Regions from separate parts of the Serratia odorifera genome, predicted to be linked through region 2. Evidence: predicted binding sites of a transcription regulator. Region 2 holds the regulator's gene; each other region holds the start of a gene.

Region 1 (3,158 bases), on a different contig from region 2:
TCGGCACGTAGCCGCCGCAGGCCGCCACCATCGGACCGAGCATCAGCGACGTGACGTCGCCCACGCCGCCGGTGGAGTGTTTGTCGACGATCGGCCCGTTCAACGACAGGCTGTTCCAGTCCAGCACCGTGCCGGAATCGCGCATCGCCATGGTCAGCGCAACGCGCTCCGCCATGCTCATGTCGTGGAAATAGATGGTCATCGCCAACGCGGCGATTTGCCCTTCAGACACCGCGTTGTCACGAACGCCATTGATGAAGAAACGAATTTCCTCTTCGCTCAACGGTTGTCCATCGCGTTTTTTACGTATTATCTCTTGAGCCAGGAACACAGCATCCCCCTGCGTGAGTGTAGGGTCATCACAACCACCGCAGTCCTGCCACGGTGGAAAATGTCATCAGTAGCTGCCAGCGGAAACCTGGCCGTCATGGCCCAGCGTCGTCAGCAGGCTCGCCAGCAGGCTGGAGGCGCCGAAGCGGAAATGGCGCGCATCAGCCCAGTCTTTGCCCATGATACGCTCGGCAAGTTGCAGATAATGCAGCGCGTCTTGCGCGGTGCGCACCCCGCCGGCCGGTTTGAAACCGACCCGTGCGCCGACGCCCATGTCGCGGATCACCGACATCATCAGCTCGGCACTTTCCAGCGTGGCGTTGACCGGGACTTTGCCGGTCGAGGTTTTAATAAAATCGGCTCCGGCGTTGATGGCAATTTCGCTGGCCTGACGGATCAGCCCGGCGTCTTTCAGCTCGCCGGTTTCAATAATCACCTTCAACAGCACCTTTGCCTGCTCGCAGGCCTGCTTGCACTGCTTGACCAGATCAAACCCGACCTGGGCATTGCCGGCCATCAGCGCACGGTACGGGAACACCACGTCAACCTCATCGGCGCCATAGGCAATGGCCGCGCGGGTTTCCGCCAGCGCAATGTCGATGTCGTCATTGCCATGCGGGAAGTTGGTAACGGTGGCGATGCGAATGTCCGGCGTGCCTTGTTCGCGCAGCGTTTTGCGGGCAATCGGGATAAAGCGCGGATAGATGCATATGGCGGCGGTATGGCCGGCCGGGCTGTTGGCCTGACGACACAGCGCGATCACTTTCTCGTCGGTGTCATCATCGTTCAGCGTGGTTAAATCCATTAAATTCAGCGCACGTTGCGCTGCGGCGGTTAATTCGGTCATAAAACTCTCCAACTGAGTATCTTGCCGTTGGCGAGCGGACTTGGTTCCATGAAGATAGCGCGGGGCAATGATTCCCCTCGCGGCAACTGAGATCCTTCTCACCGCAGATGTAATAGCTATTTGAACACGCTCCCTGGGGGAAAATCGTGTTCGGATTCACATTCTATGAAATAACACTGTAACAGGCCGGAATTATATGTGAAGAACATCACAAAAGAACGCGATATCGTTCACAAATTCGCTAAGGATTCGTGCCGGGATAACGGGCGCCCAACCGGACGCCCGTAACAGAGTTTAGCTTAAAGCGCCAGGAAGAACCCGGCGATGGTGGCGCTCATCAGGTTAGACAGCGTACCGGCCGCCACCGCTTTCAGACCAAAGCGCGCTATATCGTGGCGACGATTCGGCGCCATGCTGCCCAGACCACCCAACAGGATCGCCACCGAGGACAGGTTGGCAAAACCGCACAGCGCAAACGAGATGATCGCTTTGGTATGGGCAGAAAGCACCTGCAAGCCTTCGGCAGCCACCACGTCGTCCGGGCGCAGATAGGCGCCGAAGTTCATGTAAGCCACAAATTCGTTGACGATAATCTTCTGGCCGATAAACGAACCGGCGGTCATCGCCTCATGCCACGGCACGCCGATCAGGAAAGCAATCGGTGAGAAGATCCAGCCAAGAATCAGCTCCAGCGACAGTTGCGGATAGTCGAACCAGCCGCCGATACCGCCAAGGATACCGTTCAGCAAGGCGATCAGCGCAATAAACGCCAGCAGCATGGCACCGACGTTCAACGCCAACTGCATACCGGACGCCGCACCGGACGCTGCCGCGTCAATGACGTTGGCCGGACGGTCGTCTTCAGCGATCAGCTTCATCGCATCGTCTTTATCGTGGGTTTTCTCGGTTTCCGGCACCATCAGCTTGGCGAACAGCAAGCCACCTGGCGCAGCCATAAACGAAGCGGCAATCAGGTATTCCAGCGGTACGCCCATCTGCGCATACCCTGCCAGCACCGAACCGGCCACCGAGGCCAGGCCGCCACACATGACGGTAAACAGTTCAGACTGGGTCATGGTGGCAATATACGGACGCACCACCAGCGGCGCTTCGGTCTGGCCAACAAAGATATTGGCGGTTGCCGACAGCGATTCGGTGCGCGAGGTGCCGAGCAGTTTTTGCAGGCCGCCGCCGAGCACGCGGATCACCAGTTGCATGATGCCCAGATAATACAGCACCGCAATCAGCGAGGAGAAGAACACGATCACCGGCAATACCCGCAGGGCGAAGACAAAGCCGCCGCCGCCGAACACCTCGAACATCTTGTCGGAAACCAGCCCGCCAAAAATAAAGGAAATGCCCTGATTGCCATAGGCGATCACGTTAGCCACGCCGGCCGACATGCCGCCGAGCACCGCGCGCCCCACCGGCACATACAGCACCAGCGCGCCGATGGCTATCTGAAGAACAAATGCCCAGGCAACGGTGCGCAGATTAATCGCGCGACGGTTGCTGGAGAGCAGTACCGCAATCGCGATCAGCGCCGCCATGCCGACCAGGCTCATGATGAGTTGCATGTAAAGTATCCCTGTTGCGAATAAAGTAATGCATCCCTGCCAAAGAGGAACACAGGGTTGCTTATGAATGTTTTCGGGGTGTGATTATACGGAGCGGGACGATACCCGCACCGATTCATATCACAAAAATATACAACCAGACGCAATAGAAAACATCATTACGTGACATTCATCACGGTTTAATCCTTCCGCATAACGTCAACTCGCCAGCCCTGATTGGCTACAGCGCCTGGTCCTTGATGCGCTTGTGTTCATCGGGGACGATCTCCGGTTGCGACTTGATATAGTCCACCACCGCGGCTGTCGCACCGCTGCCGGGAAGCGTCCTGATATTCCGCCCTTCGGTAAAGGCGCTGAATCCATCTCCCCCGGTCGCCAGGAAAGAATTCACCACAATCGGATAC
Region 2 (3,158 bases):
TCTGGCGGTATTGCGGTGACTGCGCTGGGGCATTGCCACCCGGCATTGGTGGCGGCGCTGAAGCAGCAGGGTGAAACCCTGTGGCACACCAGCAATGTCTTTACCAACGAGCCGTCGCTGCGCCTGGCCAGCAAGCTTATCGCCGCGACTTTCGCCGATCGGGTGTTCTTCGCCAATTCCGGCGCCGAAGCCAACGAAGCGGCATTCAAGCTGGCGCGCCACTATGCCATTACCCGCCACAGCCCGTACAAAACCAAAATCATCGCGTTTTATAACGCGTTCCATGGCCGTACGCTGTTTACCGTCTCGGTTGGCGGCCAGGCGAAGTATTCCGACGGCTTCGGGCCAAAGCCGGCCGACATCGTGCATGTACCGTTCAACGATCTGGCGGCGGTCAAGGCGGTGATGGACGATCACACCTGCGCGGTGGTGATGGAGCCGATTCAGGGCGAAGGCGGTATTACTCCGGTGGATGCGCAGTTCCTGCAAGGTGTGCGTGAACTGTGCGATCGCCACCAGGCGCTGTTGGTATTTGATGAAGTGCAAAGCGGTATGGGGCGCAGCGGCAAGCTGTTCGCCTATATGCACTACGGTGTGACGCCGGATATTCTGACCACCGCCAAAGCGTTGGGCGGCGGTTTCCCGGTCAGCGCCATGCTGACCACCGAGGAGATTGCTTCGGTGATGCAGGTCGGTACCCACGGCACCACCTATGGCGGCAATCCGCTGGCCTGCGCGGTGGCGGAGGCGGCGTTGGACGTGATCAATACCGCCGAAGTGTTGAGCGGCGTCGAACAGCGTCATACGCTGTATGTTGCGGCGTTGCGGGACATTGGCGAAAAATACCGTATTTTCAGCGAGATTCGCGGTATGGGGCTGTTGATCGGCGCCGAACTGACGGCGCCTTACCACGGCAAGGCGCGTGATTTCCTCACCGCGGCCGCCGCGCGTGGCCTGATGATTTTAAATGCCGGGCCGAACGTGATCCGATTTGCGCCGTCGCTGGTCGTTGAGCCGCAAGATATTGCCGACGGTATGGCGTTGTTTGAGCTGGCGGTTCAGGACGTGATCAACGCCGGGTAGCTACCCACCGGCGGTCGGCAGACGGTATCGGATGTCCGACTGTGTCCACGGTAAACGGCGCATAAAAATGCCGGTCAGCGTTAACTGACCGGCATTTTTTGAAGCGTGCCGTTTTAATGGATTAACGGGTACCGTAGACGACGATGGTTTTGCCGTGTGCGGAAATCAGGTTTTGATCTTCGAGCATTTTCAGAATACGGCCAACCGTTTCGCGTGAACAACCGACGATTTGACCAATTTCCTGACGGGTGATTTTAATTTGCATGCCGTCCGGGTGAGTCATGGCATCCGGCTGTTTGGCCAGATTGAGCAGGGTTTGCGCAATGCGGCCGGTAACGTCTAGGAAGGCGAGGTTACCCACTTTCTCTGAGGTGATCTGTAGGCGGCTTGCCATCTGCGCCGACAGGCGCATCAGAATGTCAGGGTTCACCTGGATCAGCTGACGGAATTTCTTATAGGAAATTTCAGCCACTTCACAGGCGGTTTTAGCCCTAACCCAGGCGCTGCGTTCCTGGCCTTCTTCAAATAATCCAAGTTCGCCGATGAAATCGCCCTGATTGAGATAGGACAGGATCATCTCTTTGCCTTCTTCATCCTTGATCAGCACCGCAACGGAGCCTTTCACGATGTAGTAAAGCGTTTCGGCCTTTTCACCTTGGTGAATCAGCGTACTTTTCGATGGATATTTGTGGATATGGCAATGAGACAGGAACCATTCGAGAGTAGGGTCTGTTTGCGGTTTGCCGAGAACCATTCGCTGTTATCCTCTGTTGTAATCTGCCTGTATCACAGGGGTCAGAGTTCCCTGTCAAACGTGTTATGGCTGTCCATGAGCGGCGACCATTAACCGTTTTTGAGGCGTGACGTAAAAATACGCTATTGCCCTAGCATATTAACTTGCAGTGAGAGCTGCAAGCTACATTCTGTTAACATACACATTAAGGTGCCTTTCCGTGGGCATTTCCCTGAAAGCGCTGTCCAGAAAGCGTTATTGCGGCTCTGTTTGTAGCACAGAGTGACGCGGGTGTCTTGTGTTGTCTCGCTCACACATGACCAGTATCAGGTTCCGTTGCCAGTTTTGCTGCTAACGCGTAGTCTGATGACAAAGAATCAATCGGAGTCATGAGCATGCAGGCAAGAGTCAAATGGGTTGAAGGGTTAACGTTTCTTGGCGAATCGGCGTCTGGCCATCAGGTATTGATGGACGGCAATGCCGGTGACAAGGCGCCAAGTCCGATGGAAATGGTGCTGATGTCCGTGGGGGGATGCAGCGCGATTGACGTGGTGTCGATTTTGCAAAAAGGCCGTCACGACGTGCGTGATTGTGAGGTAAAACTGACCTCTGAACGTCGCGAAGAGGCACCACGGGTATTTACCCATATCAACCTGCATTTTATCGTCAGCGGTAAAGGGCTTGGCGACAAGGCGGTGGAGCGTGCGGTGGATCTGTCTGCCGACAAATACTGTTCGGTAGCGCTGATGCTCGGCAAGGCCGCCAGCGTTACCCACAGCTTTGAAGTCCGGGAAGTGGCCTAATGGCATGTGGCGCGGTGGCCTAATCCTCCCCGCGCCCGTCCGGTGTCGCCTGGCTACTCAATCTTTTTGCCTTCCAGCAGCCGCTGCACCAGCGGTGCCATGATCAACTCCATCGCCAGTCCCATTTTGCCGCCGGGCACCACCAGCGTATTGATGTGCGAAATAAACGAGCCTTGCAGCATCGCCAGCAGATAAGGGAAATCAATCTGATCCAGCCCGCGGAAGTGGATCACCACAAAGCTTTCGTCCAGCGACGGGATGGCCTTGGCGGCAAACGGGTTGGAGGTATCCACCGTTGGCACGCGCTGGAAGTTGATGTGGGTGCGTGAAAACTGCGGTGTGATGTAGTTGATATAGTCTTCCATCGAACGCACTACCGAATCCATCACCGCTTCGCGAGAATGGCCGCGTTCGCCAGTATCGCGGATCAGCTTCTGGATCCACTCCAGGTTGACGATTGGCACCACGCCGACCAGCAGATCGACCTGCTGTGCCACGTCATGCTGATCGGTGACGACGCCGCCGTGCAGCCCTTCGTA
Region 3 (3,158 bases), on a different contig from region 2:
TCCGCCGGCGGTGAATAAATCATCAATAGCGAAGGGCGATACCGTGCTGGTCAAAGAACTCGCTGAATGCATGGTCGGGTTGCCGATCGGTAATGATGCGGTCAAATTGGCTCAGTGGCGCGATACAGGCCGGTTTCACCTTGCCGAACTTACTGTGGTCGGCCACCAGGATGGACTGCTGCGCCATCGCCATGGCGCGGTGTTTCATTTCCAGTTCATCAAAGTTGAAACAGGTTGCCCCCTGTTGCAGGCTGAGGCCAGCGGCGGAGATAAACGCCAGGTTCGGGCAGATATGATCCATCTCGTTGTGTTTGCCGACGCCGCTGAAGATGTAGTTATTGGGTTTGAATTCGCCACCGCACAGGATCACCGTGCACTGTGGTTTGTCCTGCAATGCCAGGAAAGTATTTAAGGAGTGGCAGACGGCAACAAACGGCAGATCGTCGGAGATAGCGTCAATAATTGCCGGGGTGGTGGTACCGCAGTCGAAAAATACCGTGTCGTTTTCGTTGACCAACGGCGCGGCAAGCAACCCGATACGCCGTTTTTCGTTGACCTGTTTGGCTTTTTGGTCGGAGACAAAATAGTGGGTAACGCCGTTGTTGCGTGGATCGGCTACCACATAACCGCCGAGCAGCACCACGGCGGCAGGCTCGGCGCTAAGATCGCGACGGATGGTCATTTCAGAGACGCCCAGTAGTGCAGCGGCTTCTTTTAAATGAATCTTGTCAGCACGCTTTAGCGCCTGGATTAGTCGGTTGATACGCTCTTCGCGCCGCGTTTCCATGTCGTGTTCCCAAAGGTCTAGAAATAAAGAATCATGTTGCAGCTTGCGCGGGCCGCTACACCGAAAAGGTGATAAGCACAAAAATGCGGGGCTGCGTATAGAACGCATTACCCCGCATGTTATTCGCCCGGTTAACGGTGGCGCAGTCAACCGTCAGAATCAGTAACTGCCGGCAGCGGCCTCGGCACCGGAAACGATTGCGACGCCGGAGCTGGTACCAATACGCGTGGCGCCTGCGGCGATCATCTTCTCGGCGGTGGCACGGTCGCGCACCGCGCCAGACGCCTTCACGCCCATTTCACTGCCGACGGTTTCACGCATCAGCTTGACGTGCTCTTCGCGTGCGCCGCCGGTGCTGAAACCGGTGGAGGTTTTCACGAAGGCGACCTCAAGTTCGCGGCACATTTCACACACTTGTACGATTTGCGCGTCGCTGAGCAGACAGGTTTCCAATATTACCTTCAACGGGATCGCGGCGCAAACCTCGCGCACTGCGGCGATGTCGGCTTTTACCCGATCGTTGAGGCCGCTTTTCAGCCAACCGACGTTGATCACCATATCGATTTCCTGCGCCCCGGCAGCGATGGCCGCTTTGGCCTCGAACGCCTTGGCCACCGTCAGACCCGCACCCAGTGGGAAACCAATCACCGAACAAACTTTGACCTCGCTTTCCTGCAGCAGGTGTGCCGCCAGCGGAACGTAGCCGGAGTTAACACAGACCGCATAAAAATTGTGCTGTTGTGCTTCTTCGCACAGTTTGGCGATTTGCGCTTCACTGGCGTCCATCGCCAGCAGGGTGTGATCGATATAGCGAGCGTAGTCAATGTTTTCAATAGTCATTGCGATTCCTTAATCAGAGTCAGCCAGATAAACGTGAGTAATGTGAGAATTATAACATCTGTTACGGTGCAAATATAGATTGTTTTAGCGTGTAACCGGTGATTCATAGTTGCGATCGATGTCACACATATAACAATCACGCGTTGATAATGTTATTTAATTAACATCATATGATTAAAAAAACAACGGGGACACAACGATGGATATTGCAGTAATCGGTTCGAACATGGTGGATTTAATCAGCTATATCGACCAGATGCCAAAGGCCGGAGAAACGCTGGAGGCAGCGGAATTTGAGCTGGGTTGCGGTGGTAAGGGGGCCAACCAGGCGGTAGCGGCCGCCAGGATGGGGGCCGATGTGATGATGGTGACACGGGTAGGGGACGATCTGTTTGCCGATAACACGCTGCGTAACCTGCAACGGGCCGGTATTGATACGCGTTTTGTGAAGAAAGTGCCGGGCGTCAGCAGTGGCGTTGCGCCGATATTTGTCGATCGTTCAACCTCGCAAAACCGTATCTTGATCGTCAAAGGGGCTAATAATCACCTGTTGCCGGCAGATATCGACCAGGCCGCCGATGCCCTGCAACAGTGTCGATTGATCATTTTGCAACTCGAGATTCCACTGGAGACGGTGTATGCGGCGATTGATTTTGCACGGCGACATCACATCAAGGTGATCCTTAATCCAGCCCCCGCAGCGCGCGAGCTGGATATTCGCTACGCCTGCCAATGCGAATTCTTTATCCCCAATGAAACCGAGCTGGAAATTCTTACCGGCATGCCGGTCGACAACGATGACAATATTCGCCGCGCCGGCCAGAGCCTGCTGGCTCAAGGCTTGCGCAACCTGATTGTTACTCTTGGACAACGCGGCGCACTGTGGATGACTGACAACAGCTGTGAGCATGTTGCGTCGCTGCCAGTGAGGGCGCTGGATACCAGCGGCGCCGGCGACGCATTTATCGGCTGCTTCGCGCAGCATTATATTCGTCAAAACGATGTCCTGAGCGCCATGCAGCAGGCGGTTGCCTATGCCGCCTATAGCGTCACCGGCAAGGGCACGCAGCGTTCTTATCCTGATGCTGCGCAGTTCCATGACTTTATCTCCACCAGACAACAAGGAGTATAAAATGCGCCAGACCATCAAGCAGCAAGCAGACGGTTATCTGAACAGGACGCCGCTGTTTCAATTTATCCTGTTGTCCTGTCTGTTCCCGTTGTGGGGCTGTGCCGCCAGCCTGAACGACATTCTGATAACCCAGTTCAAGAGCGTGTTTGCGCTGAGCGATTTCGCCAGCGCGCTGGTACAGAGCGCGTTCTATGGTGGTTATTTTCTGATTGCCATTCCGGCATCGCTGGTGATTAAAAACAGCAGTTACAAAGCGGCAATTCTGATCGGCCTGACGCTGTATATCGTCGGTTGCATGCTGTTTTATCCCGCTTCGCATATGGCGACCTATACCATGTTTCTGGCGGCGATTTTCGCCATTGCCATTGGCTTGAGCTTTTTGGAAACCGCTGCCAACAC
Region 4 (3,158 bases), on a different contig from region 2:
ACGTTTCGACGCCAAGATGATCGGTAAGGATCCGCGTTCCGACATCGCGCTGATTCAATTGAAAGACTTCAAGAATCTGACTGCGATCAAAATGGCGGATTCCGACAAGCTGCGGGTGGGCGATTATACCGTGGCGATCGGTAACCCGTACGGGCTGGGTGAAACCGCCACTTCCGGTATCGTGTCGGCGTTGGGTCGTAGCGGCCTCAACATTGAAAATTACGAAAACTTTATTCAGACCGATGCGGCGATCAACCGCGGCAACTCCGGCGGTGCGTTGGTCAACCTGAACGGCGAACTGATCGGCATCAATACCGCGATCCTGGCGCCGGACGGCGGGAATATCGGCATCGGCTTTGCCATCCCCAGTAACATGGTTAAAAACCTGACGGCGCAAATGGTGGAATATGGCCAGGTGAAACGCGGCGAGCTGGGTATCATGGGCACGGAACTGAATTCTGAGCTGGCGAAAGCGATGAAGGTCGACGCCCAGCGCGGCGCCTTTATCAGTCAGGTATTGCCAAAATCTGCCGCCGCGAAGGCGGGTATCAAAGCCGGCGACGTGATTGTTACGCTTAACGGCAAGGCGATTTCCAGTTTTGCCTCCTTCCGTGCCGAAGTCGGTACGCTGCCGGTTGGCAGCAAACTGGCGCTGGGTCTGATCCGCGACGGCAAACCGGTAACGGTGGACGTGACGCTGGAACAGAGCAAACAGACGCAGGTCGATTCCGGCAACATCTATACCGGCATTGAAGGGGCCGAACTGAGCAATACCCAGGCGGGCAGTCAGAAAGGCGTTAAAGTGGACAGCGTCAAGCCTGGCAGCGCCGCGGCGCGTATCGGTCTGAAAAAAGGTGATGTGATCCTCGGGGTTAACCAACAACCGATCCAGAACCTGGGCGAGCTGCGTAAAATTCTCGACAGCAAGCCGCCAGTGTTGGCGCTGAACGTTCAGCGCGGTGATAGTACGCTGTATCTGCTGATGCAGTAATCACCACGGTTTATGCTGATAAAGGCACGCATTCTGCGTGCCTTTTTTATGCCTTAAAATTGTGAAGCTCACCACAACTCCCGCTGCTGCCAAAACGCTTTGGGCATATGCACAATGTGCAGGCCGTATGGCGTCGGTATGCTGGGCGCTTATCTAAATTGGCTTGGGGCAGAACTGAATGGCGGAATACCATCTTGACGGCAAGCTGGCGCAGGAAATCGTTGCCCGCACCATGCAAATCATTGACGGTAACGTCAATGTGATGGATGCGCGCGGCCGAATTATCGGTAGTGGCGATCGTGAGCGTGTCGGCGAGTTGCATGAAGGTGCACTGCTGGTGCTGTCGCAGGCCAGGGTGGTTGACATCGATGAGGCGGTCGCCCGTCATCTGCACGGTGTGCGACCGGGAATCAATCTCCCGTTGCGCATCGACGGGAAAATTGTCGGCGTTATCGGCCTGACCGGCAATCCGGCGCAACTGCGGCAATATGGCGAACTGGTGTGCATGACCGCCGAAATGATGCTCGAACAGGCGCGTCTGATGCATATGCTGGCGCAGGACAGCCGCTTTCGCGAAGAGCTGGTACTCAACCTGATCCGCACCGAAGAGCTGTCGCCGGCGCTGATGGAGTGGGCGCAGCGGTTAGGCATCGATCCTAACCAGCCGCGGGTTGTGGCGGTGGTGGAAGTGGACAGCGGGCAGCTCGGGGTTGACAGCGCGATGGCGGAATTGCAGCAGCTGCAAGCGTTGCTGACCTTGCCGGAGCGCGACAACCTGATCGCCATCGTTTCACTGAGCGAAATGGTGGTGCTGAAGCCGGCGCTTAACGCGCATGGCCGCTGGGACGCCGAAGACCATCGACGGCGGGTGGAAAACCTGCTGTCGCGCATGAATGAAAGCAGCCGTCTGCGGGTGCGGGTGGCGCTGGGCAATTTCTTTACCGGACCGGGCAGCATCGCCCGTTCTTATCGCACCGCGCGCACCACCATGGCGGTTGGCAAACAGCGGATGTTCGATCAACGCGCCTATTACTACCAGGATCTGATGCTGCCGGTGCTGCTGGACAGCCTGCGCGGCGGTTGGCAGGCCGATGAATTGGTCAGGCCGCTGGCGCGGCTCAAGGCGATGGACGGTAACGGTTTGCTACGCCGTACGCTGAATGCCTGGTTTCTCAATAACGTCCAGCCGAGCGCTACCGCCAAGGCGCTGTATATTCACCGCAATACGCTGGAATACCGTCTCAACCGCATTTCTGAACTGACCGGGTTAAATCTGTCCAGTTTCGACGATCGCCTGTTGCTGTACGTCGGGCTGCAACTGGATGAGGTATAACGCGCTGTTTTCGGCTCCAGGCATATCGTCGTGTGGCCAGGCGGCAACAGGTTAAATCCCCGGGAGCTGACATTGGTCAGTGACCGGGGTGCCGCCGCGTAGCCAACAACGCTAGGCGGCGAAAGGCGAAGGAGATGGGAATTTAGGTGACGGGCGCAGGATTAAACACTGCCAACGCGTTATACAACCCCCATTGATCCGACCAGGTTTTCTGACGGCCGCTGGCGATCGCCAGAATCAGCTCAAACAGCTGCCAACCGACTTGCTCAATCGTTGCCTCGCCGGTGGCGATGGTGCCGGCGTTGATGTCCATCAGATCGTGCCAACGTTCGGCCAGCGCGCTGCGGGTGGCCATTTTGATCACCGGTACCGCCGTCAGGCCATACGGCGTGCCGCGGCCGGTGGTGAACACCTGCAGGGTGATGCCGGAGGCCAGCTGCTGGGTGCCGCAGACAAAGTCGCTGGCCGGCGTGGCAGCAAAGATCAGGCCGCGTTTGGTGGGACGCTGGCCAGGGGACAGTACCTCTACAATCGCGCTGGTGCCGGATTTGGCGATCGAACCCAACGCTTTTTCCACCACGTTGGCCAGGCCTCCTTTTTTATTGCCGGGAGAGGGATTGGCGCTGCGATCGGTTTGGCCCTGGCTCAGGTAATCATCGTACCAGCTCATCTCCTCCAGTAAGCGCTTGCCAACCTGTTGGTTCGCTACACGCGGTGTCAGCAGGTGAATGGCATCGCGTACTTCGGTTACCTCGGAAAACATCACCGTGGCGCCGCAGCGCACCAGCAAATCCGAGGCGTAGCCCACCGCCGGATTGGCGGTCACGCCGGAAA

Evidence for each region. The regulator CRP, encoded in region 2, controls carbon source genes, mostly activating them, when cyclic AMP is high. The targets are predictions, from matches to a motif close to ATGTGANNNNNNTCACAT.
Region 1: the regulator CRP is predicted to act here: its motif matches at 1,374-1,391, upstream of deoC (deoxyribose-phosphate aldolase).
Region 3: the regulator CRP is predicted to act here: its motif matches at 1,668-1,685, upstream of deoC (deoxyribose-phosphate aldolase).
Region 4: the regulator CRP is predicted to act here: its motif matches at 1,051-1,068, upstream of ACCC84_RS13695 (CdaR family transcriptional regulator).

What each region holds. Positions count from the first base shown of each region.
Region 1 is NZ_JBGMUT010000004.1:111,721-114,878, reverse strand. Features, by position in the region: gene deoA (thymidine phosphorylase) at 1-331, opposite strand, end outside; gene deoC (deoxyribose-phosphate aldolase) at 398-1,177, opposite strand; gene ACCC84_RS13070 (NupC/NupG family nucleoside CNT transporter) at 1,477-2,754, opposite strand; gene ACCC84_RS13065 (bifunctional metallophosphatase/5'-nucleotidase) at 2,975-3,158, opposite strand, start outside.
Region 2 is NZ_JBGMUT010000008.1:168,481-171,638, forward strand. Features, by position in the region: gene argD (bifunctional acetylornithine/succinyldiaminopimelate transaminase) at 1-1,083, shown strand, start outside; gene crp (cAMP-activated global transcriptional regulator CRP) at 1,205-1,837, opposite strand; gene ACCC84_RS18415 (OsmC family protein) at 2,212-2,619, shown strand; gene ACCC84_RS18420 (phosphoribulokinase) at 2,673-3,158, opposite strand, start outside.
Region 3 is NZ_JBGMUT010000001.1:309,347-312,504, forward strand. Features, by position in the region: gene deoR (DNA-binding transcriptional repressor DeoR) at 23-787, opposite strand; gene deoC (deoxyribose-phosphate aldolase) at 947-1,627, opposite strand; gene rbsK (ribokinase) at 1,827-2,759, shown strand; gene fucP (L-fucose:H+ symporter permease) at 2,761-3,158, shown strand, end outside.
Region 4 is NZ_JBGMUT010000004.1:260,456-263,613, forward strand. Features, by position in the region: gene degP (serine endoprotease DegP) at 1-991, shown strand, start outside; gene ACCC84_RS13695 (CdaR family transcriptional regulator) at 1,170-2,324, shown strand; gene garD (galactarate dehydratase) at 2,467-3,158, opposite strand, start outside.